Regions from separate parts of the Rhizobium leguminosarum genome, predicted to be linked through region 3. Evidence: predicted binding sites of a transcription regulator. Region 3 holds the regulator's gene; each other region holds the start of a gene.
The links. Region 3 encodes HrcA, which represses chaperone genes, less so after heat shock. Its sites were predicted from a motif close to GTTAGCACTCNCNNNNNGNGAGTGCTAAC; they were not measured.
Positions count from the first base shown of each region.

Region 1: a site for HrcA is predicted at 5,714-5,742, ahead of BA011_RS27870 (co-chaperone GroES). Genes of this name have one in related genera too.
Region 2: a site for HrcA is predicted at 7,655-7,683, ahead of groES (co-chaperone GroES). Genes of this name have one in related genera too.

Region 1 is NZ_CP016287.1:726,012-735,798, forward strand. Features, by position in the region: gene BA011_RS27825 (DUF2264 domain-containing protein) at 1-1,484, shown strand, start outside; gene BA011_RS27830 (hypothetical protein) at 1,576-2,403, shown strand; gene BA011_RS27835 (RES family NAD+ phosphorylase) at 2,400-3,044, shown strand; gene BA011_RS27840 (hypothetical protein) at 3,275-3,538, shown strand; gene BA011_RS27845 (cyclase) at 3,583-3,852, shown strand; gene BA011_RS27850 (HD domain-containing protein) at 4,002-4,421, opposite strand; gene BA011_RS27855 (DUF2934 domain-containing protein) at 4,427-4,753, opposite strand; gene BA011_RS27860 (hypothetical protein) at 4,810-5,166, opposite strand; gene BA011_RS27865 (hypothetical protein) at 5,273-5,563, opposite strand; gene BA011_RS27870 (co-chaperone GroES) at 6,001-6,315, shown strand; gene groL (chaperonin GroEL) at 6,470-8,098, shown strand; gene BA011_RS27880 (hypothetical protein) at 8,149-8,385, shown strand; gene BA011_RS27885 (DUF6522 family protein) at 8,442-8,720, opposite strand; gene BA011_RS27890 (HPP family protein) at 8,756-9,787, opposite strand, start outside.
Region 2 is NZ_CP016286.1:4,982,199-4,991,985, forward strand. Features, by position in the region: gene hisS (histidine--tRNA ligase) at 1-697, shown strand, start outside; gene BA011_RS24190 (ATP phosphoribosyltransferase regulatory subunit) at 928-2,049, shown strand; gene hisG (ATP phosphoribosyltransferase) at 2,046-2,741, shown strand; gene BA011_RS24200 (DoxX family protein) at 2,820-3,257, opposite strand; gene BA011_RS24205 (glutathione binding-like protein) at 3,472-4,182, shown strand; gene BA011_RS24210 (hypothetical protein) at 4,404-4,850, opposite strand; gene BA011_RS44425 (hypothetical protein) at 5,225-5,371, opposite strand; gene groL (chaperonin GroEL) at 5,585-7,228, opposite strand; gene groES (co-chaperone GroES) at 7,301-7,597, opposite strand; gene BA011_RS24225 (TIGR01459 family HAD-type hydrolase) at 7,992-8,840, shown strand; gene BA011_RS24230 (bifunctional riboflavin kinase/FAD synthetase) at 8,889-9,787, shown strand, end outside.
Region 3 is NZ_CP016286.1:4,459,455-4,469,241, forward strand. Features, by position in the region: gene BA011_RS21665 (VOC family protein) at 1-59, opposite strand, end outside; gene rph (ribonuclease PH) at 56-775, opposite strand; gene hrcA (heat-inducible transcriptional repressor HrcA) at 904-1,992, shown strand; gene grpE (nucleotide exchange factor GrpE) at 2,103-2,735, shown strand; gene BA011_RS21685 (nucleoside hydrolase) at 2,776-3,720, opposite strand; gene BA011_RS21690 (Hsp20 family protein) at 3,999-4,424, shown strand; gene BA011_RS21695 (DUF1150 family protein) at 4,471-4,728, shown strand; gene BA011_RS21700 (GNAT family N-acetyltransferase) at 4,943-5,431, opposite strand; gene BA011_RS21705 (DUF2277 domain-containing protein) at 5,533-5,799, opposite strand; gene trmB (tRNA (guanine(46)-N(7))-methyltransferase TrmB) at 6,033-6,734, opposite strand; gene metK (methionine adenosyltransferase) at 6,731-7,984, opposite strand; gene BA011_RS21720 (helix-turn-helix domain-containing protein) at 8,163-8,579, opposite strand; gene lnt (apolipoprotein N-acyltransferase) at 8,732-9,787, opposite strand, start outside.

The sequences.
Region 1 (9,787 bases), on a different replicon from region 3:
CGCTCGTGCCCGAGCACATCTGGGAACCGCTTGACGACAGCGAGAAGAAGACGGTCGCTGCCTATCTTCTCAGAGCGCGCGAGCTGGAATTCATCGACAACAACTGGAAATTCTTCCGCGTGCACATCGACCTCGGGCTGGAACGCGTGAGCGTGGCGTTCGATCACCGGAAAACCGTCGCCTATCTCGACGAATTGGAGGCCTTCGACCTCGGCGACGGTTGGTATCGCGACGGGCCGGTGCGGCGGGTCGATCATTACATTCCCTTCGCCATGCATTTCTACGGCCTGATCTATGCGGTGCTGGCCAAGGGCGACGAGGCGCGCAAGGATCGCTTCCGTGATCGCGCGCGGACATTCGCGGGGGATATTCGCCACTGGTTCGGCCCGGATGGGGCAGCCCTTGCCTTCGGCCGCAGCCAGACCTACCGCTTCGCGGCAGGTGGCTTTTGGGGCGCGCTTGCCTTTGCCGGTGTCGAGGCGCTGCCCTGGGCGGAGATTAAGGGCTATTACATGCGCCATATCCGCTGGTGGTCCGCCATGCCGATTGCCGATCGCGACGGCGTTCTTTCGGTCGGCTACGGCTATCCGAACCTCTTCATCAGCGAGAGCTACAACTCGCCCGGTTCACCCTATTGGGCGCTGAAATTCTTCCTGCCGCTCGCCCTTCCGGGGGATCATCCGTTCTGGGCGGCCGAGGAGGCACCGCAGCCGGAATTTCCGAAGCCGGTTGCGTTGAAGCCGGCGGGAATGGTCGCCATGCACACGCCGGGAAACGTGGTCGTACTCTCCTCAGGGCAGCAGCACGACAAGATGCTCGGCGCAAACGAGAAATATTCGAAATTCGTCTATTCCACGCGCTACGCCTTCAACATCGAAGCCGACGACCGGAATTTCTCCGCCGCAAGCTTCGACGGCATGCTCGGCCTCTCCGACGACGGCGTCCATTTCCGCATGCGAGAAACTCTCGAAGAGGCGTTGATCGCTGGCGACCTGCTCTATTCGCGCTGGCGCCCCTGGAGCGATGTCACGGTCGAAACCTGGTTGCTTCCCGAAAGCCCATGGCACATCCGCATTCACCGCATCGCCACACCACGCGCCCTGACGACCATCGAGGGCGGTTTTGCGATCGAACGCGCGGATTTCAATGCCGATCGCTCCAATGTAGGCGATGGCCGGGCTGTCTGGTACGGGCAGACCGATGTCAGCGCGATCGTCGATCTATCGCCCAATCGAAGGGCCGGCCATGCGATGAGCCCGATACCAAACACCAATCTCATCCACGCCAAGACCCTGCTACCGCAGCTGCGCAGCGACATCGGTCCCGGAACCACCGTGCTCGTAACTGCGGCAATGGCCCTTCCCAGTCGCGAGAATTGGGCAAAAGCGCTCGATAACCCGCCGGCCTACCCCCGCCTCGACGAGGTAGAGCGACTCTTTCGCGAGAAAGGCGCGCGGGTGCCAGCATTCGCCCTCCAGCCGTAGCTGTATGGCCATCCTGACGCTCCCCATTGCAATCGACTTTGCATGACTTAAGTGATATTGAGATGTTCATCATCAATCTCACGTGGCCGAAATGACCGAAGCTCTCTTTTCCGAATTTCTCATGATTGATCGGTCGTCCGCCAACGACGGACGAACCGTGCCATTGGCTGGCCGCCGGCGCAAAGGCGTTGCTCCAGAACGGACCTCGGATGAAAACGCTCTGCGTGATGCGTTCGCGGATGCCTTCCTGCAGACCTTGACGAAGTTCGCCGTCGATCGATCTGCTTTTCCTGAGAACGCGGACCCCGAACTCGCGAAGCTCGCCAGGGCGATGGCAAATGTTGCGGTCGGGGATTCCGTGGTAATCCGCTTGAAACCCGATCTCCCGGAAGGACATCGCAGATCCGTCAAGACCTTCTTCCAGACGATGGTCCGTGTCAGCGGCTCGCTGGAAGAAAGCCGGCTGGAAGACGCGATCAACAAGCTCGCGGATGTTATCCTGCCTGATGAGCTTGGCGAGGCGCGCGGCGCGCTCGCAGCGGACAATCTGGAGCTCAGGGATCGCTTCATCGCTGAGGTGCCGCAGCTCACCAGCGCGGAGATCGGAAACCGCGCCGGCTCAAGCGCGAGAAACCTGTACGCGACTGCGGCGCGCTGGAAGAAAGCCGGCGACATTTTCTCAGTACATCATCGCGGTACCGAATATTTTCCGGCGTTTCAGCTCCGGGACGGACGGCCGCATCCTGCGATCAAGAGGGCGCTTGTGGCGCTTCCAGAAAACCTGTCTCCATGGCAGCGCGCATTCTGGTTCGTTTCAACGAACGGCTGGCTGGACGACAAGGCGCCCATGGATGCGCTTGACGATATCGACGCGGTGGCTGCCGCCGCGGCCCGTGAATGGCAAGAGGTCATTGGGTGAGCCACCCTCCTCTGCCAAGCCCGCCGTCGCCCTTTCCAACGATCAACATCCGGACGATCAAGGCAGGTACGGCGCTCCATCGAAGCCATCTGTCTTCGTTCCGGGCAGGGCAATTCAATCCCTGCAACGGACAGCCGACGCGCTTTGCACCGTTCAACGACGCGCACGGCAATTGTGTCGCGACGCTCTATGCGGCAACGAGCAGAGAGGCGGCCGCCTTCGAGTCGATCTTTCACGACATCGAACCGGCCGCCGCTTTCAAGACCGTCCTGCTTGCCGTTGTCGAAGCGCGGACGGTGAGCGTCATCGCGCCAAAGCGTGATCTACGGCTGGCAAGCCTTTTCGCACCCGATTTGAAAGCTTGGAAACTCAATCGAACGGATCTCATCGAAACGCCGAAGTCGACATATGGCGAGACCGTCCTGTGGGCCGAAGCCATTCATCGGGCGCGCGTAGACATTGACGGGTTGATCTGGACGTCCCGCCAGTGCGACCCCGAACAATGCATCATCCTGTTCGAGGATCGCATGGCAGAGGACCGGCTCGATGTCGTTCAATCCATTGACGCCGGTGCAGATGCTGGTCTCCTTCTCGAACTGCGGGACTATGGGCGCCGTGCGGGCATCACGATCATATCTTAGCGCCAATGACGCTCGCTGACTCCGGAACCGTCACCAAAGCTATTCTCAAAAAACCAATGCGCGCTAACGCCGCCGTCGCATAATATTTTCGAATTACCCAATAGTTATATTTACATCTTCAACTAATGAATAAGAAAAACCCACTCTTCGCAACATTGCTGTAATGAAATCCGGCAAAGCGCAGCAGCATACTCAGCTTTCAGTTTCCGAGATCTTGAGAGGAGGACGCAATGCCTACCATAATGATCTGCCACGACGTCAAAGACACGAAACACTGGCTCGCCTCACCCATCCGCAAGCAGGTATTGGAACCCGTCGGCGTCACGAACATTCGCACGTTTACAGACCCTCAAATGTCCAATCGCGTCGGCTTGGTCATGGACGTTGCAGACATGGAAAAGTTGATGGCCTTCATGCAGACCAAGGCAGCGGCCGATGCGATGGCGAGTGACGGCGTCTTGCCGGAGACCATGACGTTCCTCGTTCAATCGTAACACACATATCGACGAGACTTGGAAATGCAACGCGGGAGGATGATATGACGACATTATTCGTAAGGCACGAGGTCTCCGATTATGCCACCTGGCGCAAGATATATGATGGCTTTTCGCCGGTGCAGAAGGCCAATGGGGTAACGGCGCAAGCCGTTTATCGAGCCATCGACAATCCGAACGATATTACCGTCACCCACGAGTTTGCCACGCTTGAAGCGGCGCAGGCATTCAGCAAGCTGGACGAGCTGAAGACGGCGATGCGCACGGGAGGCGTGCTCGGCGCGCCGACGGTGTGGTTTGCCAACAAAGCATGAAATGCGGCCAAACGGCCTCCGCCGCTGCAAGCGGAGGCCAGGTTGCGGTCGCGGTCGGCACAGGACATGGACGCCGAGGAGTGCGCCCTTGCGCCGATTGCCGACCTTGGTGGCAGTTGCAGGCGAACTGCGCAAATTTGTCCGCGTTCCTATTGTCCGTTCCTGATGTCGCGCAGTTGATCCAGGCCGCGCTGGTATTTTTCCGTTTTCTTGCCAGCTTGTTCGGCCTGCCGGAGATTGTCTTCGAGGTCGGCCCGTTTGACGGGCAAGGCCAGCGCGTTTGATGCCGCACGTCTGACGAAGTCGTCATCCGGTTCGTCCGGCCTCCGTGTCAGAGCATTCACCGCGGAGATGATCGCCGGCGGAAAGCCTTCTTCCCTCAGCCTGTCGAGCGTCCAGCCGCTTCCCTTCTCGACGACGTCATGAAGGTAGGCGACCGTTCGTGTCTCGTCGCCGGAAACGAGAAGCGCTACCCGCTGGCAGTGCTCGAAGAACGGCCGGCCGGTCTTGTCCGCCTGGCCTTCGTGGGCCGTAAGAGCGATCTGGATGGCATGGTCGAGATGCTGCATGGCGATCAAGGCCCTTCGGTCTTCCCGATCTTCCGCCGGGAAGGCTTTTCGCCCGTCGTCATCTCGATGTCAGGGACGGGAGCCGCGGCGGCCTGGACAGGTCTCGCCCGTGGCCGATCGAGATCGCCACTCTCGCCGGCGCCTTGAAGCAGCGCCGCGTCATCCCTGTCGTCTTCATCGAGCAGGTTCTGCAGCGTCTCATTCTCATCCTCGCCGGCAAGTTCGTCGCAGGCTTGAAGCCAATGGCGCTGGTCAGCGCCATCCGGGCGGCCCTCGGCCTCCCAGATTTCGTAGGCACGGCGACGGATCTGCTCGTGCTTGTCTATAGCCATGATCGCCTCCAAGCGCATTGGAACGAGCCGCCCGAAGAGCGGCTCGGCCGCCCTTTTCAGGGCGTGTTGATGGTTGGAAGAAAATCCTCCACCTGCTTGCGTTGATCCTTTGGAAGCGTCTCCACCCGTTCCTTCCAGAACCGTTCGGCCTCCGGCGGATCCTTGTCCCAGTGGCGAACATCGGAGATATTGTCATCGATCATCGACCGGCGGTGGCCGCCGAGACTGAGATATTCTTTCGCAAGCTTCAGGCTTGGGGTTTCGGTGCCGCTATCGCGATCTAATGCCGAACTCACGTTGCGCCGGACGGTCTCCAATGCCCTTTTGCGATCGGTTTCGGCCCGTTCGGTATCGGCGGACCGCGCATCGTCGGTGCCGCTCTCTGGCGGCACGTTGGATCTGGAAGTCATCATGGATCACCTTTCGATGTTGTGATCCAATAACCTTCGCAAGCAGTGAGAGTTCCGCGTGGGTGGCGATTGATTTGAGCGGGCGACCGAGGCGGGCCCGCGGCGGCGATCAATGGACGGCCATGCTCACCATCCGATAGGGGTGCACGGCTTCGAATTGCGAGATCATCGCCGTTGCCTGCTGCAATACGAGCTCGGCATTTTCCGGATCATCACGGGCGAGCTCATCGGCGTTGACGCGGATCGCTTCAGCCATGTTGTTGGAGATTGCCGCAAATTGCGTATTGCCTTCGACAAAGGCCTCACGCGCCGTGTCCTCCAGCGTACGAGCGATATCGACGAGGATTTCCTCGCGTTCCTCGATACTGAGGTCTTTGATTAGTTTGGTGTTCTCTTCCATGTCACTCACTCCTAAAGACGTGGGACGGTGACCGAGCTCATCAAGCCTCGGCCACCAAAGAACTAGGAATGCCGAAATACGGATTCAAGCCTCAATGCCGTTCGCCCTTTTATTCGAACGCAGGAGCCGATTGTCTGTTCCGTGTTGGGCGTTAGCAGTCTCCGGCGGAGAGTGCCAATTTTTCTTTCGTCGCCTCTTGAAATTGCTGAACCCTCGAACCAGATCATTCGCGCAAGGCGCGCGCGCGAACCTGCACCCGCCCGGATTGGTTATCCGGTCCGGCCAGAACAGGATGATTTTAGGCCTGCTCGGACCTAAAATCTGAATCCTGTTCTAATTTAAGAGTTAGAGCATGATGTCGTCCGAAAACCGCGCACACTTTTCGGCATCATGCTCCAAGGGAACAACGCCATCACTGTTCATCGATGGAGGAAGACATGTCGTTTCGACCGCTTCATGACCGTATTCTCGTCCGCCGGGTCGATTCAGAGGAAAAGACCAAGGGCGGCATCATCATTCCCGACACCGCCAAGGAGAAGCCGCAGGAAGGCGAGGTTATCGCCGTCGGCCCCGGCGCACGCAACGAGGCCGGACAGATTCAGGCTCTCGACGTCAAGCCCGGCGATCACATCCTGTTCGGCAAATGGTCCGGCACCGAGATCAAGATCAACGGCGAAGATCTGCTGATCATGAAGGAAAGCGATGTCATGGGGATTATCGAAACCCGGGGCGAAAAGAAGCAGGCCGCCTGAGATTCCTGCGGACATCCGTCGATGCAGGAGCGCATCGGCTTTTCATGGAAACGCAGAACCGCTCCAACCTTTTATTTCCGACGCAATTCCAAACGGAAAACCACGTCGCACTTTTCCAGGAATTGCTCTGGCTGCCTATGAAGGAGTGAGGACAATGGCTGCTAAAGAAATCAAATTCAGCACCGAAGCCCGTGAGAAGATGCTGCGTGGCGTCGACATCCTGGCCAACGCCGTGAAGGCGACCCTCGGCCCGAAAGGCCGCAACGTCGTGATCGAAAGGTCTTTCGGCGCACCGCGCATGACCAAGGATGGGGTTTCGGTCGCCAAGGAAATCGAACTCGAAGACAAGTTCGAAAACATGGGCGCCCAGATGGTCCGCGAAGTCGCCTCGAAGACCAGCGACGTCGCCGGCGACGGCACCACGACTGCGACCGTGCTCGCCCAGGCAATCGTCAAGGAGGGCGCCAAGGCCGTTACTTCGGGCATGAACCCGATGGACCTGAAACGCGGCATCGATCTTGCGGTCGGCGCCATCGTCGCGGAACTGAAGGCCAACGCCCGCAAGATCTCCAACAATTCCGAGATCGCCCAGGTCGGCACGATCTCCGCCAATGGCGATGCCGAAATCGGCCGCTTTTTGGCGGAAGCCATGGAAAGGGTCGGCAATGATGGCGTCATCACGGTCGAAGAAGCCAAGACCGCCGAAACCGAACTCGAAGTCGTCGAAGGCATGCAGTTCGATCGCGGCTATCTCAGCCCCTATTTCGTGACCAATGCCGACAAGATGCGGGTCGAGTTTGAAGACCCCTATATTCTCATCCACGAGAAGAAGCTGTCGAACCTGCAGTCGATGCTCCCGGTTCTCGAAGCCGTCGTCCAATCCAGCAAGCCGCTGCTGATCATCGCTGAAGACGTCGAAGGCGAGGCGCTTGCGACCCTCGTCGTCAACAAGCTGCGCGGCGGCCTGAAGATCGCTGCCGTCAAGGCGCCTGGCTTCGGCGACCGCCGCAAGGCCATGCTGGAAGACATCGCCATCCTGACCGCCGGCACCGTCATCTCCGAAGATCTCGGCATCAAGCTCGAATCCGTCACGCTCGACATGCTCGGCCGTGCCAAGAAGGTGTCGATCGAGAAGGAAAACACCACGATCGTCGATGGGGCAGGCGCCAAGTCCGACATCGAAGGCCGTGTTGCCCAGATCCGCGCCCAGATCGAAGAAACCACGTCCGACTACGACCGCGAGAAGCTGCAGGAGCGCCTTGCCAAGCTCGCCGGCGGCGTTGCCGTCATCCGCGTCGGCGGCTCGACGGAAGTCGAAGTGAAGGAGAAAAAGGATCGCGTCGACGACGCGCTTCATGCAACCCGCGCGGCTGTCGAGGAAGGCATTCTGCCTGGCGGCGGCGTGGCGCTGCTGCGCGCCGTCAAGGCGCTCGACAATGTCAAGACCGCCAATGGCGACCAGCGCGTCGGTGTCGATATCGTCCGGCGCGCGGTCGAGGCGCCGGCTCGCCAGATCGCCGAAAACGCCGGAGCGGAAGGCTCGGTCATCGTCGGCAAGCTGCGCGAGAAAAGCGAATTCTCCTACGGCTGGAACGCTCAGACGGGCGAGTATGGCGACCTCTATGCACAGGGCGTCATCGATCCGGCCAAGGTGGTTCGCACCGCGCTGCAGGATGCGGCTTCCATTGCCGGTCTTCTCGTCACGACGGAGGCCATGATCGCCGAGAAACCCAAGAAGGACGCGCCGCCGCCAATGCCCGCCGGCCCCGGCATGGACTTCTAAAGCTTTTACCGGCCCGCCACACCGGGCGGGCCTTATCGGAGGGAATGGAGATGGTTCAAACGATCAAAACCCGATCGCAGGTACCGCTGGACTCCCGCGATCTTGAAACCTGCCAGCGCGTCTTCGACAAGCTCAGCGCCGATTACGGGATAGAAAGGGACAGCGACGAAGCCGAACGAATGGCGAGCATCGTCATCGAGCTCTACCGACAGGGCGTACGCGACCCCAATCACCTGCAGTCGATGGTCGAAGCGGCCCGCGGCCTCTTCGAAACGAACGAGCGGTAGGGAATGCCGTGCCTGCGCGTAATAAGCACCGCGCGGGACAACATATAATGATGGTGTCAGCGCGGATGCCCTCCGGAGGATTTACCCCGAAGAACGGTCATCTGCTCCTGCTGCACTTCATTTTCATCGTTCAAAATGGCTCGCCAAAGCCTGTTGCCGAGCCGAAGCGACACCCGTTTCGTCCCCTCATGTTCAGCCGTGCCGATTTCCACGGAGCTGACGACGGAGCCATGGCGCATGTGGCGGCGAAGATCGGCGAGCGACAGCCCGAACCGCTCCGCCAGTTCCGATGATTCCAGGATGAAATCGCCATTTGAATCGCGCTCGATCAGCACCGACTTTTTCTCCAGCTACGTCCCACGCCGACCGCTCAGGCCACCGCCGGGATCGCATTGTCTTCCTTCGGCAGCAGTCGCGCTACTGCGCTCAGCAGATCCGTCTGCGATATCAGGCCAAGGATGCGGTAATCGTCATCGACAATGATGACGGCATGCGTGCGCCCGTCCGTCAGAACCGGCAATAGCGACAGAGCAGGATCCGAAGTCCTCGCTACCGCCGGCCTCGAGATCGCATGCGTGATAGTCTCGGTGCTCATGGACAATTCCCGCAAGCCGACGGTGCCGACGAGGCCGCCCTCCGGGTCCTTCACCGGCAGCGTACGGATATTATGCTTCAAGAGAAGATGCCGTGCGGCATCCGGCTCCGAAGCTTCGCCAATGGCGATCACGTCGCGCGACATGATATCGGCACAGCTGATCTTGCCGTTTGAGCGGATGGCCGCTTGCAGCTCGACATGCTGCAACAGCCGGCTAAGGTCTGCCCGGTCGATATCGAAGGTTTCGTCAATCGCTTCGAGGGCCGCATCGACATCCTCCTCGCGAAAACCCACCCGCACCATGGATGGCAGGTCGATCGTCTGATGGGTGTTCTCTGCCGTTTTCGGAACGACATGCGGATAATTCCGTTTGGACAGCTTGTGGAACAGCAGGCCAAGGCCGACGAGAATGCAGGAGTTCAAAGCGACGGGCACGAAGGGAAAGAGGAATCCCCAGCCGGTAACGACAGGGCCACCGAGCACGGCGGTCAGTGCGGCGGCTCCTCCCGGCGGATGAAGGCAGCGCGTGAAGGACATCGCGCCGATGGCAAGCGAAACGCCGACGCCGGTCGCGATGATCGGATCACGAATGAAATAGGCGGCAATGATTCCCATCAGAGCGGAAATGGTATTGCCGCCGATGATCGACCATGGCTGCGCCAGCGGGCTTGCCGGCACCGCGAAAAGAAGCACCGCGGACGCCCCCATCGGCGCGACGATCAAGGGAAGATGCGGCCCCTGCCCGAACAGATAGCCGCTAATGACGCCGGTGAAACCAATGGCCAGCAAAGAGCCGAGACATGCAAT
Region 2 (9,787 bases), 520 kb from region 3:
GGAGCTGAATTTCATCGGTGCGCTGGTTACCAGCGCCGGCTACGGCCCTGACCGCATCAAGATCGACCCCTCCGTCGTGCGTGGCCTCGAATATTATACTGGCCCGGTCTATGAGGCCGAACTGACCTTCGACGTCACCAATGAAAAGGGCGAGAAAGTCGTCTTCGGTTCGGTCGGCGGCGGCGGCCGTTATGACGGCCTCGTCTCCCGCTTCATGGGCCAGCCGGTGCCGGCAACCGGCTTTTCGATCGGCGTCTCCCGGCTGATGACGGCGCTGAAAAACCTCGGCAAGCTTGGCGCCAGTGAGGTCATCGAGCCGGTGCTGGTGACCGTCATGGACGGCGATGTCGAGGCGATGGGCCGCTATCAGAAGATGACGCAGGAACTGCGCGCCGCCGGCATCCGCGCCGAGATGTTCCAGGGCAACTGGAAGAAGTTCGGCAACCAGCTGAAATATGCCGATCGCCGCGGCTGCCCCGTCGCCATTATCCAGGGCGGCGACGAACGCGCGACAAGCGTCGTGCAGATCAAGGATCTGATCGAGGGTAAGCGGCTCTCCGGCGAGATCGAGGACAATGCCAGCTGGCGCGAAGCGCGCGTAGCGCAGGAGACGGCGCCGGAAGCCGACCTTGTCGCCAAGGTGAAGGAGATCCTTGCTGCGCAGGCCGAGGATCGGAAAAGGGCGGCGAATGTCTGAGGCGTACCCCCTCTGCCCTGCCGGGCATCTCCCCCACAAGGGGGGAGATCGGATAGGAGTGGCCTCTTGCCCCAATCAAACACCTTAGGGGGCCGAAGCCACTTGGCGCACGCTCAATATTTTGGGAATCTGGGGCGCCCAGCTGATCTCCCCCTTTGTGGGGGAGATGCCCGGCAGGGCAGAGGGGGGTATTTTCCGGCACGCCCGTCGCCTATTATTCGGAGCCCGGCATGCCCCTGATCAATCTCCCCGATTTCGCCAACGACCTGATCGCCGAATTCATCGAGCGCAACGCTGAGCGCATCGATACGCCTGTCATTCAGCCGGCCGAACCTTTCCTTGATATCGCCGGCGAAGATCTGCGTCGTCGCATCTTCATTACGGAGAGCGAAACCGGCGCCAGCCTCTGCCTGCGTCCCGAGTTCACCATTCCCGTCTGTCTGCGCCACATCGAGACGGCGACCGGCACGCCGAAGCGCTACGCCTATCTCGGCGAGGTTTTCCGCCAGCGCCGCGACGGCGCCAATGAATTCTATCAGGCCGGGATCGAGGATCTGGGCGATATCGACCTGTCAAACGCCGATGCCCGCGCCATCGGCGACGCCACCGGCATTCTCGCCCGCCTGCTGCCGGGCCGGCGCTTAGCCGTGACATTGGGCGACCAGGCGGTGTTCGAGGCCGTCGTCCAGGCGCTCGGCCTGCCGCTCGGCTGGCAGAAGCGCCTGATCCACGCCTTCGGCAATATGACGCAGCTGGAAGCACTGCTTGCCAGCCTCGTCAGCCCGCAATTCGTCACCGGGCTGGACGACGATATCGCCAGGCTTGTCGCATCAGGCGACGAGCAGGCGCTGGTCGCTTATCTCGAGCGGGAGATGCAGAAGACCGGCTATTCGACGAATGCCGGCCGCTCGGCCCTGGAGATCGCCCGACGGCTCAAGGAAAAGCTCATCCTGTCCGAAACGCGCCTCGACGATGCCGCCTTCCATGTGCTGGAAGAGTTCCTGTCGCTCGACGTGCCGCTCGTCAATGCGTCCGCGGCCCTTTCCGGTTTCGCTGATGCTGCCGGCCTGAAACTCGGCAACGCGCTCTCGCGCTTCAACGGCCGCGTCGCAGCACTTTCCAATGCCGGCGTCGATCTTTCCTGCCTCGACTACCGCGCCGCCTTCGGACGGCCGCTCGATTATTACACCGGCCTCGTCTTCGAGGTGACGGTGGAAGGCTCGACCGCGGTGCTCGCCGGTGGCGGTCGCTTCGACCGGCTCCTGACCTTCCTCGGTGCGACGGACCGCATCCCGGCCGTCGGCTTCTCCTTCTGGCTCGACCGCATCGAAACCGAAAGGGCAGCCGCATGACCATCACCATCGCGCTTCCCTCCAAGGGCCGGATGAAGGAGGACGCTTCGGCGATCTTCGAACGTGCCGGTATGACGATCTCGGCTGTTGGTAACGATCGCTCCTATCGCGGCCGCGTCGAAGGCTGGGACGATGTGGAAATCGCCTTTCTCTCGGCCTCCGAAATCTCTCGCGAAATCGGCAACGGCACCGTCGATTTCGGCGTCACCGGAGAGGATCTGATGCGCGAAGGGTTTGCCGAAGTCGACAAGCGCGTCGAATTCTGCGCCCGCCTCGGCTTCGGCCATGCCGATGTCGTCGTCGCCGTGCCGGAGATCTGGCTCGATGTCGACACCATGGCCGATCTCGTCGACGTTGCCGCCGATTTCCGCGCCCGCCACGGCCGACGCCTTGCCATCGCCACCAAATACTGGCGGCTGACCCAGCAGTTCTTTTCGAGCCAGCACGGCATCCAGCTTTATCGCATCGTCGAAAGCCTGGGCGCCACCGAGGGCGCTCCCGCCTCCGGCTCGGCCGATATCATCGTCGATATCACCTCCACCGGCTCGACGCTGCGCGCCAACCATCTGAAGGTGCTCCAGGACGGTGTCATCCTGCATTCGCAGGCCTGCCTGGTGCGCGCCCGCAAGGAAAGCCATGCCGGCGAACCCGCTGTGCAGGCGATCATCGACGCGGTGCGCGCCGCCCTCTGATCTCAGTCATAAAAGCATAGAAAAACCCGCCGTCGGATGACGGCGGGTTCTGTATGTCTGGGAGGATATCTGCTGGCGTTACGCAGCCGCGTAAGCGCCGCGGCGGGCGTCGAGCGAGTAGGCGCCTGCGCCATTGGTGGCGAGCATGATATAGGCGCCGGCGAGCGTGATGTTCTTCATGAGATTGACGAAGTTCAGGCCGTTGATCCAGCCGTTGGCGGCGGCCGGGAAATCCGGAACGTTGACCGGCGCAAGGTGGAAGACGAGCCCGGTGAACACGCAGAAGACGGCAAGCAGCCAGCCGACGATGCGGACCTGGAAGCCGACGAGCACGGCAATGCCGGTTGCGAGTTCGAAGAGGCCGGCGAGATAGGCGAGCGCGGTGGACGCTGGAAGACCGGCGCCGGCGATCATGCCTGCGGTCGAGGCCGGATCGGTCACCTTGCCGAAGCCGGCAAAGATGAACATGAAGGAAAGCAGAATACGGGCAATCAGGATGATGACGTTGTTCGACATGGACGTTGTCTCCGTTTCAAGGACTTTGGAGATCTTGGTGCCCCGGCACCGGTTCGACCTCGGATGCCTCTATGTCGCTCTTTTCTTGTGTTGTGGAAAGATAAACGGAAGGGGACGCTTCGTTCACTAATATCGAACGATGCCTTTGCCTCTGCCGCCGCTTGCCTTTGCCGAGCCCGGTCTTTTATGGTCGGCGCCCAACATGGAGATTCCGATGGCAGATCTTTCCGCATTTCCGATCACGACGCGCTGGCCGGCGAAAAACCCCGACATCATACAGCTCTATTCCCTGCAGACGCCTAATGGGGTGAAGGTCTCAGTCGCCCTCGAAGAACTCGGCCTTGCCTATGAGCCGCATTATATTTCCTTCGCCGCCAACGAGCAGAAATCACCGGAATTCGAATCTCTCAACCCGAACGGCCGCATTCCGGCGATCATCGATCCGAACGGTCCCGACGGGAAGCCGATCGGCCTTTTCGAATCCGGCGCCATTCTGCTTTATCTCGCGGAAAAAACCGGCAAGCTCATCCCTGCCGATGCTGCCGGCCGATATGAAACCATCCAGTGGGTGTTTTTCCAGATGGCGGGCATCGGCCCGATGTTCGGCCAGTTTGGCCATTTCTACAAATTTGCCGCCGACAAGGTCGCCAACAATTCCTATCCTGTCGAGCGGTATCGCGACGAGTCCAAACGGCTACTCGGGGTGCTTGAAGACCGGTTGAAGGGCCGTCAGTGGATCATGGGCGACCAGTACACGATCGCCGACATCACCACCTTCACCTGGGTTCGCGGTGCCGATATTTTCTATGGCGGCCGCGAGGTTCTCGAATACGCGAAATTCCCCGCCGTCTCTAATTGGCTGGAGCGCTGCATCGCTCGTCCGGCAAGTGCCAGGGGCCTCAACATACCGGTCAAGCCGGAGTAACGGACGGATCGCCGGAAAGTAGAAAGGCCGCCTTCGAGGCGGCTTCAGACTGCTGGCAAAGTTGGCGAACTCCTCTTTCGTCATGCTCGGGCTTGTCCCGAGGATCTGCAGCCGGTGCAGCAGATCCTCGGCACAAGGCCGAGGATGACGTCGCGTAAAGAGCGAGGTTTGTCAGCCGCCTAAGACTGCCTTCGAGGCGGCCTTTTATCTTGATGTCCGGCTTATCGCCGACTTGTGATCTGCTTTGCGCCTTCCAGCTTGAAGCGCGGAAAGACGAAGACGCCGACCATGCTGCCGTTGAATTTTTCTTCCAGACCATTGGACTCGCCCATGCAGAAGAGCGGCTGGCGAAAGCCGTTCGGCATGATGATCGTCGTCGAAAAACAGAAGGAGGAGCAGAGCGTCGCCGCCTGCTCGAACAGCTCCAATATGTGGCTGCGGTCCTTGGCATCATAGCAGCGGATCAGGCCGAGCAGCCCGCATTCCTGCGCGGCAAGGCCGTGCAGCATCGCGCTCCATTCGCCGAGACGGAGCATGCCGCTCGAAAAATCGCCGGTCCAGGCTTCGGAAACGGAAAACTGTGCCAACATCTTATGATTTTGATTGGCGTCATCAAGCGAGCCGGGTGTCAATGGTACGGCTGCATTAGCTCTGGCGATGTTAAACAAGGCGTTCCCCCGTTCGGATGCGGCTGCTCGGCCGCACGCTCGGCAAACACAAAGAAACAGGATCACGCAGCAGCGGGCATGATGCCCGCGCTTACCTCCGGCGGTTATTGCCACGGCCATCTGGCCTCCGTAACCGGAGCCCCTCAAAGCCGAACGTTCACGTATGCTCTCCGTGCTCCGGCCTCGTCTATTGGCGAGAATTATCGCCGGGCGCGGTTGAAGTGCAGCGCGGATTTATAGGGGCTTTTGGACAAACGGCAACGGCTTTTTAAGGGGTATTCGGATCGGCCTCTTTTCTTAGAATGTCTGCATCTTCGGCCAATTTTGCTAGAATTGGCATGGGAGGATCATCTTTGAAAGCTTTGCAAACGTTTTCACTCCACGTCAGGCCGGAAATGTTGCAGCAGCACTTTGATCTCTCGCATGTCGGCAGGCTGATAAATACGCAGGCAGCGCAAGCCTGGCGCAAGCTTCCTGCCCGGGGCCTGCAAGAGAGAACTGCGCAGGCGTTCGTCGGCCATGCAAATCACTGTGCCGCACGTCGAATCGCTTCGGGCAAAAGAAAAGGGCGACCCGAGGGCCGCCCTTCCTGTTCCGGATGCCGGAATGGTAGTCAGTGATGGCTTTCGCCGATCACATCATGTCCATTCCGCCCGTTCAGCGCGCTTGACGCGCTGAACCATCTTAGATGATGGGCGGTTTCATGAACGATGCTGTGAAAGGCCGTTGGCCTATCACATCATGTCCATACCGCCCATGCCGCCCATTCCGCCCTGCATGCCGCCGCCAGCCGATTCTTTCTTCGGCAGTTCGGCAATCATGGCTTCGGTGGTGATCAGCAGCGATGCGACAGAAGCAGCGTTCTGCAGCGCCGTGCGAACGACCTTGAGCGGGTCGACGATACCCATGGCGATCATGTCGCCATATTCCGATGTCTGGGCGTTGTAGCCGAAGTTGTCTTCGTTCTTGTCGAGAACCTTGCCGACAACGATCGAGGCTTCGTCGCCTGCGTTTTCAGCGATCTGACGAACGAGCGACTGCAGGGCGCGGCGAACGATGTTGATGCCGGCTTCCTGGTCGTCGTTTGCACCCTTGACGGTGATCTTCGTGGAGGAGCGGAGCAGAGCGATACCGCCGCCGGGGACGATGCCTTCCTGAACGGCAGCACGCGTCGCGTTGAGCGCGTCGTCGATGCGGTCCTTCTTTTCCTTCACTTCGACTTCCGTCGAGCCGCCGACGCGGATGACGGCAACGCCGCCAGCGAGCTTAGCAAGACGTTCCTGCAGCTTCTCGCGGTCGTAGTCGGAGGTGGTTTCTTCGATCTGCGCCTTGATCTGGGCAACACGGCCTTCGATGTCAGTCTTGGCGCCCGAACCGTCGACGATCGTGGTGTTTTCCTTGGAGATCGAAACCTTCTTGGCACGGCCGAGCATGTCGAGCGTAACGGATTCGAGCTTGATGCCGAGGTCTTCGGAGATGACAGTGCCGCCCGTCAGGATGGCGATGTCTTCGAGCATGGCCTTGCGGCGGTCGCCGAAGCCAGGAGCCTTGACGGCAGCGATCTTCAGGCCGCCGCGCAGCTTGTTAACGACGAGCGTTGCGAGGGCTTCGCCTTCGACGTCTTCAGCGACGATGAGGAGCGGCTTGCCGGTCTGTACGACGGCTTCGAGAACCGGGAGCATCGACTGCAGGTTCGAGAGCTTCTTCTCGTGCAGGAGAATGAAGACGTCTTCGAGGTCGGCGATCATCTTTTCCGGGTTGGTCACGAAGTAGGGGCTGAGGTAGCCGCGGTCGAACTGCATGCCTTCGACGACTTCGAGTTCGGTTTCGGCGGTCTTGGCTTCTTCAACCGTGATGACGCCTTCGTTGCCGACCTTCTGCATGGCTTCAGCAATGTCGAGACCGACCTGCTTGTCGCCATTTGCCGAAATCGTGCCGACCTGTGCGACTTCTTCCGAAGTCGAGATCTTCTTGGCCTTGGCCTGGAGATCCTTCACGACGTCGGCGACAGCGAGGTCGATGCCGCGCTTCAGGTCCATCGGGTTCATGCCGGCTGCAACGGCCTTGTTGCCTTCGCGAACGATCGCCTGGGCAAGAACGGTAGCCGTCGTGGTGCCGTCGCCGGCGATATCGTTGGTCTTCGAAGCAACTTCGCGGACCATCTGGGCGCCCATGTTTTCGAACTTGTCTTCGAGTTCGATTTCCTTGGCGACCGAAACGCCGTCCTTGGTGATGCGCGGCGCGCCGAAGGACTTGTCGATGATGACGTTACGGCCCTTCGGGCCGAGCGTGACCTTCACTGCATCGGCGAGAATGTCGACGCCGCGCAGCATCTTTTCGCGCGCGGTGCGGCCAAACTTGATTTCTTTAGATGCCATATTCTTAACTCCTGAATTCGAGTTGTTCGGGCAAAAGGCCCGTCAGCCATTTCGGGAAAGCAGGTCGGCCGATCAGCCGATGATGCCCATGATGTCGGCTTCCTTCATGATCAGAAGGTCTTCGCCGTCGATCTTGACTTCGGTGCCGGACCACTTGCCGAACAGGATGCGGTCGCCAGCCTTGACGTCGAGTGCGACGACCTTGCCGGACTCATCGCGCGCGCCGGAACCGACGGCGACGATTTCGCCTTCCTGCGGCTTTTCCTTGGCGGTATCGGGAATGATGATGCCGCCCTTGGTCTTGGCTTCGGACTCAACGCGGCGAACAACGACGCGGTCGTGAAGGGGGCGGAAGTTGGTGCTTGCCATTGTCTAATCCCTCGATCGAATGACATTCGCGGACCGGAGTGGCCCACATGGATAGATGTTAGCACTCCCTTGCGGTGAGTGCTAGCGACGAGCATTTAGGGATGGCTCCGAGAGGAGTCAATGAGAGCAATCACGAATTTTTGTGCCGGAATTGTGAAGAGGCCGGAGAATAGTCGGAGATTGCGGCCGAAACCTGGGTGCAGCCGAACTTTGCCGAACTCGTCCGCCGTCGGCAATCTGCCGCTTGGCGATAATCGTCCAAACCCTTTGCCCTTCCGCTTCGCCGGACCGCCGCTCGAGCTCTTCGCATCGGCCCGGCAGCGAAGAAAATGCCTTGCCATCGCCTTGCGCCTTTGCAATGTCACCGGTGACGGAAGCAAATCGGGAAATCGGAATGGCCAAGCGGATAGAAAACTTCTCGGAGATATCAGGTCACTATGATGTGGTGCTCTGCGATGTCTGGGGCGTCGTTCACAACGGCGTCGATCCGTTCCCGAAGGCGGCCGCAGCCCTCGAAGCGGCACGCGAAAGCGGCCTCGCCGTCGTCCTCATCACCAATTCGCCGCGCCTTTCCTGGCAGGTGGTCGAGCAGCTGCGCCAGATCGGCGTTCCCGACAGCGCCTATGACAGGATCGTCACCTCCGGCGACGTCACGCGCGGGCTGATCGCCGAAGGGCCGAAGACCGTCTTTCTGCTTGGCCCCGAGCGCGACAAGGCGCTGCTCGAAGGCATTGGCGTCGAGCGCCGGCCGGCGGGCGAAGCGCAATCGCTGGTCTGCACCGGCTTTTTCGACGACGAGACCGAGAAGCCGGAGGATTACACCGATATGCTTCTCGATTTCAAAGCCCGCGAGGTGCCGATGATCTGCGCCAATCCCGACCTCATCGTCGAGCGCGGCCATCGCATCATCCCCTGCGCCGGCGCCATGGCCGCCTATTACGAGCAGCTCGGCGGAAAAACCCGCATCGCCGGCAAGCCGCATCGGCCGATCTACGAGGCAACGCTTGCGGCTGCCCGCGAGCTTCGCGGCGATTTCCCGGTCGATCGCGTGCTGGCGATCGGCGACGGCATGCCGACCGATGTGCGCGGCGCCTTGAATTACGGCCTCGACCTCCTCTACATCAGCGGCGGTATCCACGCTAAGGAATATACTCTCAACGGCGAGACCGACGAGGCGATCCTCAACGCCTATCTCGAACGGGAAAACGCCGCGCCGAAGTGGTGGATGCCCCGCCTTGCATGAAGACATGCCTTGCATGAAGACACGCCTTGCATGAAGAGAAGCCAGCCGATGACCGTCTTCCACCGCAATGAAACCCGGGAACCCTTGCCCGCCCATCTGAAGGGCGGCGTCATTGCCATCGGCAATTTCGACGGTGTGCACCGCGGCCATCAATCGGTGCTGAGCCGGGCGCTCGAGATCTCCAAGGCGCGCGGTATTCCCGCTTTGGTGCTGACATTCGAGCCGCATCCTCGCACGGTCTTCCGGCCGCTAGCGCCGGTCTTCCGCCTGACGCCGGCGCCGCTGAAGGCCCGTATCCTGGAAACGCTCGGCTTCAGCGCCGTCATCGAATATCCCTTCGATTACGAATTCTCGCAGCGCTCGGCCGATGATTTCATCCATTCGATCCTGAAGGATTGGCTCGGAGCCTCCGAAGTCGTCACCGGCTTCGATTTCCATTTTGGCCGCGGCCGCGAGGGCGGTCCGGCCTTCCTGATGAATGCCGGCCATACCTACGGCTTCGGCGTCACCCTGATCGATGCCTTTCGCGATGAAAACGCCGATGTCGTCTCTTCGAGCCATATCCGCTCGCTCTTGAAGGAGGGAAATGTCAGCGAAGTCGCCGGCATGCTCGGTTACCGCTATACGGTGGAAGCTGAGGTGATCGATGGCGAAAAGCTCGGCCGCCAACTTGGTTTCCCGACAGCCAACATGCGCCTGCCGCCGGAGGTCGATCTTGCCGCCGGCATCTACGCCGTCCGCTTCCGCCGCCAGGACGGCACGCTCCACGATGCTGTCGCCAGCTATGGCCGCCGTCCGACGGTGACGGAGAACGGCGCACCGCTGCTCGAAACCTATCTTTTCGATTTCAGCGGCGATCTCTATGGCCAGCTCTGCTCGGTCTCGTTCTTCGGCTATCTCCGCCCTGAGCTGAAATTCGACGGCCTCGATCCACTGGTCGCCCAGAT
Region 3 (9,787 bases):
TTATCGAGATCCCGCGCATAGAGCGCCGTTTCCAACATGCCTTCCAGCATGGGGTTCATCCTTCGACGGCTTGCTTCTGCAGCGCCACGAGTTCGCCGATGCCGTTTCTGGCAAGCTGCATCAGCGAGGTGAATTCGCCTTCGCTAAACGGCGTGCCTTCGGCCGTGCCCTGGATCTCGACGATCCCGCCGGTGCCCGTCATGACGAAGTTCGCATCGGTCTCTGCCGAGGAATCCTCGATGTAATCGAGATCGATCACCGGCTGGCTGGCGAAGATACCGCAGGAAATGGCGGCGACATGATCTTTCAGGACCCGGTCGACCTTGATCATGTTGCGGCTTTCCATCCATTTCAGGCAGTCGTAAAGCGCGATCCAGCCGCCGGTGATCGAGGCTGTCCGTGTGCCGCCATCGGCCTGGATGACATCGCAATCGAGCGTGATCTGCCGTTCGCCGAGCGCCTGCAGGTCGACGACGGCGCGCAGCGACCGGCCGATCAGCCGCTGGATTTCCTGGGTGCGGCCGCCCTGCTTGCCGGCGGCGGCTTCGCGCTTCATGCGTTCGCCGGTCGCTCGCGGCAGCATGCCGTATTCGGCCGTGACCCAGCCCTTGCCGGTATTGCGCAGCCATGGCGGCGTCTTTTCTTCGAGGCTCGCCGTGCAGAGCACATGCGTATCGCCGAACTTCACCAGGCAGGAGCCTTCCGCATGCTTGGAAAAATTGCGCTCGAACGAGACCTTGCGCATCTGGTCGATTTTTCTGCCTGAAGGCCGCATTCTTATCTCCTGGGGTTTATTTGACCGCTTCTACGATTGGCGGCGCTCATTTGCAAATTCCCTTTTGCCACGGGTGTTAGTTTGACTTACTTTTCGGGAAGTATCATCAGCACGGGTTCGAAAGCTTCATGGGCATCAGGTCGACGTCGGTTTCGGATGCCGTAGCTGCGCTGGACGAGCGCTCCAGGGAAATTTTTCGTCGCATCGTCGAAGGTTATCTGGAGAGCGGCGAGCCGCTGGGTTCGCGCAACCTGTCCCGTATCCTGCCGATGTCGCTGTCGCCGGCCTCGGTGCGCAACGTCATGAGCGATCTCGAAGAGCTCGGCCTGATCTATTCGCCGCATGTCAGCGCCGGCCGGTTGCCGACTCAGATCGGCCTGCGGTTCTTTGTCGATGCCTTCATGCAGGTCGGCGACCTCTCGGCCGAGGAGCGCGCCAGCATCGACCGCCAGGTGCGGGCCGAAAGCGGCGGCAATCCCGTCGAATCGATGATGAACGAGGCAAGCCGCATGTTATCCGGCATTTCGCGCGGCGCCGGCCTCGTTATCACCTCGAAAAGCGATCCGGTGCTGAAACATGTCGAGTTCATCCGGCTCGAACCGACAAAGGCGCTGGCCGTGCTCGTCGGCGATCACGATCAGGTGGAAAACCGCATCATCGAGCTGCCGGCAGGCGTCACGTCCTCGCAGCTGACGGAAGCGGCGAATTTTCTCAATGCCCATATGTCCGGCCAGACCCTGCCGGAGCTCCGCAAACAATTAAGCCGGCTGAAAGACGACGTCCGTCACGAGCTTGATGCCCTGTCGCGCGATCTGGTCGAGCGCGGCATCGCTGTCTGGGCGGGCAGCCCGGACGAGGGAAAGCCGACGCAGCTGATCATCCGCGGTCGCGCCAACCTGCTCGAAGGGCTCGCTGGCGCCGAGGATCTCGACCGGCTGCGCCTGCTGTTCGACGATCTCGAGAAGAAGGACAGCCTGATCGAGATCCTCAATCTCGCCGAAAGCGGTTCGGGCGTGCGCATCTTCATCGGTTCGGAAAACAAGCTCTTCTCGCTGTCCGGCTCGTCGCTCATCGTCGCGCCCTATCGGGACGACGACGATCGCATTGTCGGCGCCGTCGGCGTCATCGGCCCGACGCGGCTCAATTATTCCCGCATCGTGCCGATGGTGGACTATACAGCCCAGCTCGTCTCCCGCCTTTCGCGCAATCAGCTTTGATGCGCAGCAATCAGTCACGCGGAATTTTCGCTTCTTTGTCACGCAGACTTGATTTTTTTCGGTCAAACCTCGATATCGGGCGCATCTGAAGACACCAACCGGAGACCGTCATGACCGATGACACGACGAAAAACGGACCTGACGCAACTGCGGCCGACGCCGCAGCCGACGCTGCCGCCTACGTCGAGAACGAAACTGCGCAGCAAGAGCCCGCCCAGCCGGACCCGATCGAGCTTCTGAAAGCCGAAAACGGCGAACTGCGCGACCGCTATTTGCGCCTTGCTGCCGAGATGGACAATCTGCGCCGGCGCACCGAGCGCGAGGTAAAGGATGCCAAGTCCTATTCCGTGGCGGGTTTTGCCCGCGATATGCTCGCCGTGTCCGACAATCTGCGCCGCGCCCTTGATGCCATCCCTCCGGAGACCAGGGCTGCAGCAGACGCCGGCCTGAGCACGCTGATCGAGGGTGTCGAGATGACCGAGCGTGCCATGCTGTCGGCTCTGGAACGCCACGGCGTTCGCAAACTAGAGCCGGTTGGCCAGAAGTTCGATCCGAATTTCCATCAGGCGATGTTCGAGGTGCCGAACCCGGACGTGCCGAACAACACGGTCGTGCAGGTCGTGCAGGCCGGTTTCACCATCGGCGAGCGCGTGCTGCGCCCGGCCATGGTCGGCGTCGCCAAGGGCGGTCCGAAGCCGGCCGAAGCCGAGACCAACTCTGTCTTCGACGAGAAGGACGCTTGAGATCGTTTCCTTCCTCCTCGCGAGGAAGGAAACCGAAGCTTTAGATGCGGGCGAAGCGTTCGATCAGCAGATTGAAGAAGCCGTCCGCATCGACATGGCGCATGACCCTGGCATTGCGCTTGCGCTCGGTCACATGCCACCAGTCGACGACGGTCATGCCGACCGTGAGTTCGGACTGGACCTCGATCTCGACATTGCACTCCCGGCCTTTGAAAAGCTCCGGCTTCAGCAGGTAGGCGACGACGGTCGGGTCGTGCAGCGGCCCGCCGTCGGAACCGTATTTCTCGATGTCGAAGCGTTCGAAGAATTCCAGCATCTCGACCATGGCCTTTGCCGGCGCCGTGCCGATCTCGGCCATGCGCTTCACCCGGTCCTTGCGGGTCAGCAATTGATGCGTCACGTCTAGCGGCATCATCACGATCGGAACGCCCGAGCGGAAGACGATATCGGCTGCCTCCGGGTCGACATAGATGTTGAACTCGGCCGCCGGCGTGATGTTGCCGCCCTCGAAAAAGCCGCCGCCCATCATCACCAGTTCGCGGATGCGGGGGACGATGTCGGGCGCCTTCTGGAAGGCCATGCCGATATTGGTGAGCGGCCCGAGCGTACACAGCGTCACCGTGCCTTCCGGCTCGCGGCGCAGCGTCTCGATGATGAAGTCGACGGCATGGCCGGGCTGCAGCGCCATCGTCGGTTCGTCGAGATCCGGACCGTCGAGGCCAGTTTTGCCATGCACATGTTCGGCGGTCACCAGCTTGCGAGCGATCGGCGCGTCGGCGCCGGCGAAAACCTTCGTCTCCGCCCGGCCGCAGAGCTCGCAGACGATGCGCGCATTGCGGCTGGTGAGCGAAAGCGGCACGTTGCCGGCCACTGTCGTGATCCCCAGCACCTCCAGCTCATCAGGGCTGCCGAAGGCAAGCATGATGGCGGCCGCGTCGTCCTGGCCGGGATCCGTGTCGATGATGATCTTTCTTGCGCTTGCCATTCCGATCGTTCCATCCTCGCACTGCATGTTATCGGCATGTACCGATTTCTTCACGTCCCGTCTCAAATCAGCACATTCCGCGCGGGCATGTTTTGATGCGAGGCAGCTGACGCTTTGTCAAGGAAAGAGCCTGACGCCACCTGCTTAAAATCGAGAGGTGACGCCGGCACCTCGCGGCCGATGCCTTGCGGCGCCGGTATTCTGTCCCCATATTAGCGGCATCCGGATGCTGCACTTGAGGTCCGGGATGGTCGCTTGCATCAAGGACTTGAAAAAAGATGAGCCGCATTACCCCTTTCGCCAGCCCGCTGCTTCTGGGCTTCGATGCCATGGAAAAGACGCTGGAGCGCATTTCCAAGGCGAGTGACGGATATCCGCCTTATAATATCGAACGCATCGCCGCCGATACCGGCGCGCCGGAACGTCTGCGCATCACCCTTGCCGTGGCCGGCTTCAGCGAGGAGGAACTCGATGTCTCCATTGAGGAGAACCAGCTGCTGATCCGCGGCCGCCAGGTCGAACAGGGTGAGCGGGACTATCTTTATCGCGGTATCGCCGCCCGTCAGTTCCAGCGTACTTTCGTTCTTGCCGACGGGATGCAGGTGTTGGGTGCGGCCCTGAAGAACGGTCTGCTCTCCGTCGATCTAATTCGTCCGGAACCCGCGCGCATGGTCAAGAAAATTAACATTTCGGTCTCAGAGTAGCACAACGGTTGTTGAACCGTTGGTCCCTTCTCCCGGAGGAACAGGAATGTTGATGAAAGAAGCCACGTCTCACTTGACCAAATCCGAGCTTGCCCACATCGGCAACGGCGAGGTCGCCTATATCAGAAAAATGCGGACCGATGAGGTCGCCAAGTGCTTTCCCGAGGCGCCGGATATCGATCCGAACGTCGATCTCTGGGCACTCTTCGGCGCCGACGGCACGCCGATCCTTTTGACGGACAACCGCTCCAGCACCTTTTTCAAGGCTGCCGAGGACGAATTGAAGACGGTCAGCCTGCACTGACCGTCAAGGCCGTCTGTTACGTTCACCGCTTTCGGTGCGCAGTCGCTCTATTCGATTTCACTGCGATCGGGACGGATGTCGCGACATATGCGCGGAGCTCTTTCGACGCCTTATGTGCGAATGACGTTGAAGTTCCAGGATTCGGCAGCAACTGCGCCAGCCTTATAGAGCGATGACAACGATGCGGACTTTGCTGTCGTTGCATCCATTCTGCTTACCGCGTCGCCAGCATTGGTAAGATCAAACCCCATCCGGTTTCTTGGGGTGGTCCAGACGGTTCGAACCCCAACTTCTTGTAGACGGCTATCGCCCGTTCATTGTCTGGATGCGGATCGGTCGCGATCACAGGTGCGCCCTCATCGAAAAGAGCCTGCATTCTCATTCCGATAAACGCTGAACCATGTCCAACGCCGACCATTTCGGGGTCTCCGATATATTGATCAATTCCCCGCGACCCTTTAGGAAGGCCGGCAAAATGGTGATCTTCCCATCCGTGGACCGTGTAGTCCTGCAAGAACGCAAATGGCCGTTCGTTAATTGAAATGATCCAGCGAGCCACCCGAGGATCAACCAGTTCTGCTTCACCATACGGCTCACCAGAACCCCACCATTCCAGGACATGCGGGTTCGACCGCCACCCCTTCAGTAAAGCGAGATCATCCAGGGTTGCTCTGCGAAACTCGTACGGATTGGTCGCGAACATTAGATTGCTGTAGCAGATTGTGCGACGGTGAGTATGGGCAGAACGCCGTCAGGTAGGCCACTCGAGGCTTGATTGAGATCTCCTGCGCGTGACGGGCTCTCTTACGCGAACCGGACCGCCGTTCTCGCGCGCGCTTTTGCCGCTACCTCTTCGCGATCACGAGGAGGTTGAGACGTTTCCAGCGAATCGAGCAGCTCGCGGGCACATGCCGCGATGGAATTGACCGCGTGCTCAAATGCGACCTCATTGCGCTTCGACGGTTTGGTCGTTCCGCTCACCTTGCGCACGAACTGGAGTGCGGCATCGTGGACCTCGTCGTCCGTCGCCGGCGGATCGAAATTGAACAGGGGTTTTATATTTCGGCACATGACTTGCTCCCGGTCATTGTCTCTCCTCCATTTGAGAGGAGGGTGGCCAGCACAGAAAATAGTCGCGTGAGCGCTAATGGCAACCGGTCCACGGCGGAACTCTACGCGTCGCAAGCCAGGGCGCAACTCCTTCAGTTCGGTTTTTTGTTGCGTCGGGAACCATCGGGCCAGCGTCCCAGGCGATTGCTCACGCGAAGAACATCACAGGCACGTTCGCCGACTTGCCGGCTGCCTCAGATTTTCCTGAACGTCAGATAGGCCGAAGACCGGCCCTCGCGCCGCGCCTTGGCCTCGTAACGTGTGCTCGGCCAGCCCTCATAGGGCGTCAACCAATCGGCTGCATTGTCGGCTATCCAGTCGAAACCGCCATGGTCGCGGCATTTGATCAGCGTCCAGTTCACATAGGTGTCGATGTCGGAGGCGAAGCAGAACAGGCCGCCGGGCTTCAGCGCGCGATGAAAGCGGTCGAGATTGGTTTTCGAGACGAAACGCCGCTTCCAGTGCTTCCGCTTCGGCCAGGGATCGGGATAGAGCAGATCGATCTGATCGAGTGAGCCGTCCGGCAGCCAGTCGAGCAGCTGCGTCGCGTCGTCATTATAGACGCGGATATTGGAGGCACCCGTCTCGCCGATGCGCGACAACAGCTTCTGCATGGAATTGACGAAGGGTTCGACACCGATGAAGCCGGTCGAAGGCGTCTCCAGGGCGCGGTGGATCAGATGCTCGCCGCCGCCGAAACCGATTTCCAGCCGCAATCTTTCGACCGGAAGCGGGAAGAGGGAAGTCAACGGCTCCGGGGGAGCCGCCGACAGATCGATCAGGAATGCCGGCAGCAGACTGTTCAGCGTTTCGGCCTGCTGTTCGCGCAGAGCCTTGCCCTTGCGGCGACCGAAGAAGGCTTCGGTCGCCCGCCCCCGGCGTTCCATATCCGTCATGCAGCGGCTTTGGTCTTAACGGATTCCTTGAGCGCCTTCACGAGGTCGGTGCGCTCCCAGGAGAACGAGCCGTCGCGGCCGGCCTTGCGGCCGAAATGGCCATAAGCCGAGGTCTTGGCGTAGATCGGCTTGTTGAGGTCGAGATGACGGCGGATGCCCGACGGCGACAGGTCCATGTTCTGGCGGATCGCGGCTTCGACCTGATCCTCGAAAACACCCTTGCCGGTGCCGTGCAGGTCGACATAGATCGACAGCGGCTGAGCAACACCGATGGCGTAAGAGAGCTGGATCGTGCAACGGTCGGCAAGGCCGGCAGCGACGACGTTCTTGGCGAGGTAGCGGGCAGCATAGGCAGCCGAACGGTCGACCTTCGTCGTGTCCTTGCCGGAGAATGCGCCGCCGCCATGCGGAGCGGCACCGCCGTAGGTGTCGACGATGATCTTGCGGCCGGTGAGGCCCGCATCGCCGTCCGGTCCGCCGATGACGAACTTGCCGGTCGGGTTGATGTACCACTTGCAATCGTCAGCGATCTTCAGCTCGCCGAGCGCTTCGCGAATATAGGGCTCGACGACGGCGCGGACCTTCTTCGAATCCCAGCTCTCGTCCAGATGCTGGGTCGAAAGCACGATCGAGGTAGCCTCCGACGGCTTGCCGTCGACGTAGCGCACGGTCACCTGGCTCTTGGCGTCGGGGCCGAGCTTGGCGACTTCGCCGTCGCCCTTCTTGCGGGCAACTGCGAGCAGCTGCAGGATTTTGTGGGAATAATAGATCGGTGCCGGCATCAGATCCGGCGTTTCGCGGCAGGCGTAACCGAACATGATGCCCTGGTCGCCGGCGCCCTCGTCGCCCTGCTGGTCAGAAGCGCTGTCGACGCCCTGCGCGATGTCGGCCGACTGCGAGTGCAAGAGCACGTCGATCTTTGCCGTCTTCCAGTGGAAGCCGTCCTGCTCGTAGCCGATATCCTTGATGGCGCGGCGGGCGGCGGCCTTGAACTTCGAAGGATTGATGACGTCTTTGCCGTCCTTGTCCTTCTTCATCAGGCTCGGCGGCAGGCGGACCTCGCCGGCGATGACGACGCGGTTGGTCGTCGCCAGCGTTTCGCAGGCAATGCGCACGCCCCACGGATTGACGCCGGTCTTGGCCGCTTCGCGGTAGACCAGATCGACGATCTCGTCGGAGATGCGGTCACAGACCTTGTCCGGATGACCCTCGGCAACAGACTCGCTGGTAAAGAGATAATTCGCGCGCATTTCGGGATTCCCCTCAAAGAATAAAAGCCAGCTAGTAGGTACTCAGTTCGCGGGCCGATGACAAGCGCAGAAGGACATAAATATATCTTTATATCTGCGACAAAGTGACAAATTTTGCCCCAAAAACGCAAAAAAGGCGGCCTTTCGACCGCCTTTCGAATTCTGCGCTGGTCTTGGTTCAGTCGGCGTCGGCTTCAGCGGCCAGGGCTTTCACCAGCTCCACGACCTTGCGGCGAACCTTGGGATCGGAAATCTTGACGAAGGCGCGATTGAGCTGCAGTCCTTCCGAGGACGACAGGAAATCGACGACGTAGTTCGAGCTCGAGGCTTCCATGCCGCCGCTGGCACTGGAATGTTCGCCGGGCGCGTCCTCGAAGAAAAACGACACCGGAACATTGAGGATGTTCGAGATGTTCTGCAGGCGGCTTGCGCCGACGCGGTTGGTGCCCTTTTCGTATTTCTGGATCTGCTGGAAGGTGATGCCAAGGCTTTCGCCAAGCTTCTCCTGGCTCATGCCCAGCATCGTACGGCGGAGGCGAATACGGCTGCCAACATGGATGTCGATCGGATTCGGCTTCTTCTTGTTTTCAATCATGGTCGTGCCCTAGCTAAGAATTTCAACCTGTTTCTAACCGGCATGCCCCTGATCCATCCCAAAACGCCACGTTGCAAGCGGTGAGGAACCCACCTTCAAACATACGTTAAGAACGCCGATTGACATCACTATGCAATTTTAGGGGTTTTTGGTCAATTCAACCCGGAAATAAAACCTCTGCGAGAAATTAGCGCAATCAAAATCAGCAGCGCCTCGATCAACCAGAAGTATGTTTGCCGGGGGGATGCCGTTCCGACTCCATCGCCGATGCTATCGAGCGTTGCATCGACGAAGCCGGTTTCTCCAAGATCGAGGCCCGCAATAATTTCCCCATGCGCATTCACCAGCGCTGAAATGCCGCTATTGGCGTCGCGAATCAGCGGCAGGCCGGTTTCGACAGCCCGTACCCGCGCCTGCTGGAAATGCTGGTAGGGGCCGGGCGTCACGCCAAACCAGGCATCATTGGTGATATTGAGGATCGCGCTGGCGTCTTTTATGTCACCGGTCATTTCGCCGGGAAAAATGATCTCGTAGCAGATCAGCGGATAGAGATTGAGCCCGCCGGGCAGCGCCAGCAGGTGCCGGCTTGCGGCGGCCGAGAAGCCGCCCGGTATCTCGACGACGTTCTGGATGCCGAATTCGGTGAGCACGTCCTCGAAGGGCAGATATTCGCCGAAGGGCACCAGATGCACCTTGTCGGAGGCGGCGATGATCTGGCCGCGGCCGTCGATCACGTAGATGGAATTATAGTAGCGCGGCGGCGTGCCTGGTCCCATCTCCTCGGCGCGAACGGCGCCGGCGATCAGGATCTGATTGTCGTCGAGCGTATCGGCAATCCGCGTCAGCGCATCCTGATTGTCGGTCAGGATGAAGGGGATCGACGTTTCCGGCCAGACGATGATATCGGGCTTGCGCCCGCCATTCTCAGGCGCTTCGGCCGACAGCTTCAGATGTGTCTCGAAGATCGCGGCGCGGTCGACGTCGTTATCCATTTTCGCTGTCTGGTCGATCGCCGGCTGCACCAGCCGCACCACCGGCCGCTTGTCCTCAGGCAATGTGTCCGGCCGCGGCGCGAGATGGAGAGCATAGGCGCCATAACCGAGATGGGCGGCAAAGAAGAGGGCGGCGAGTGCGATGCCCGTCCGTGCCCCTTGCCGCGTCCCGGCAAGGGCAGGCGCAGAAAAGACGAAGACGGCAAGGGCCGTTAC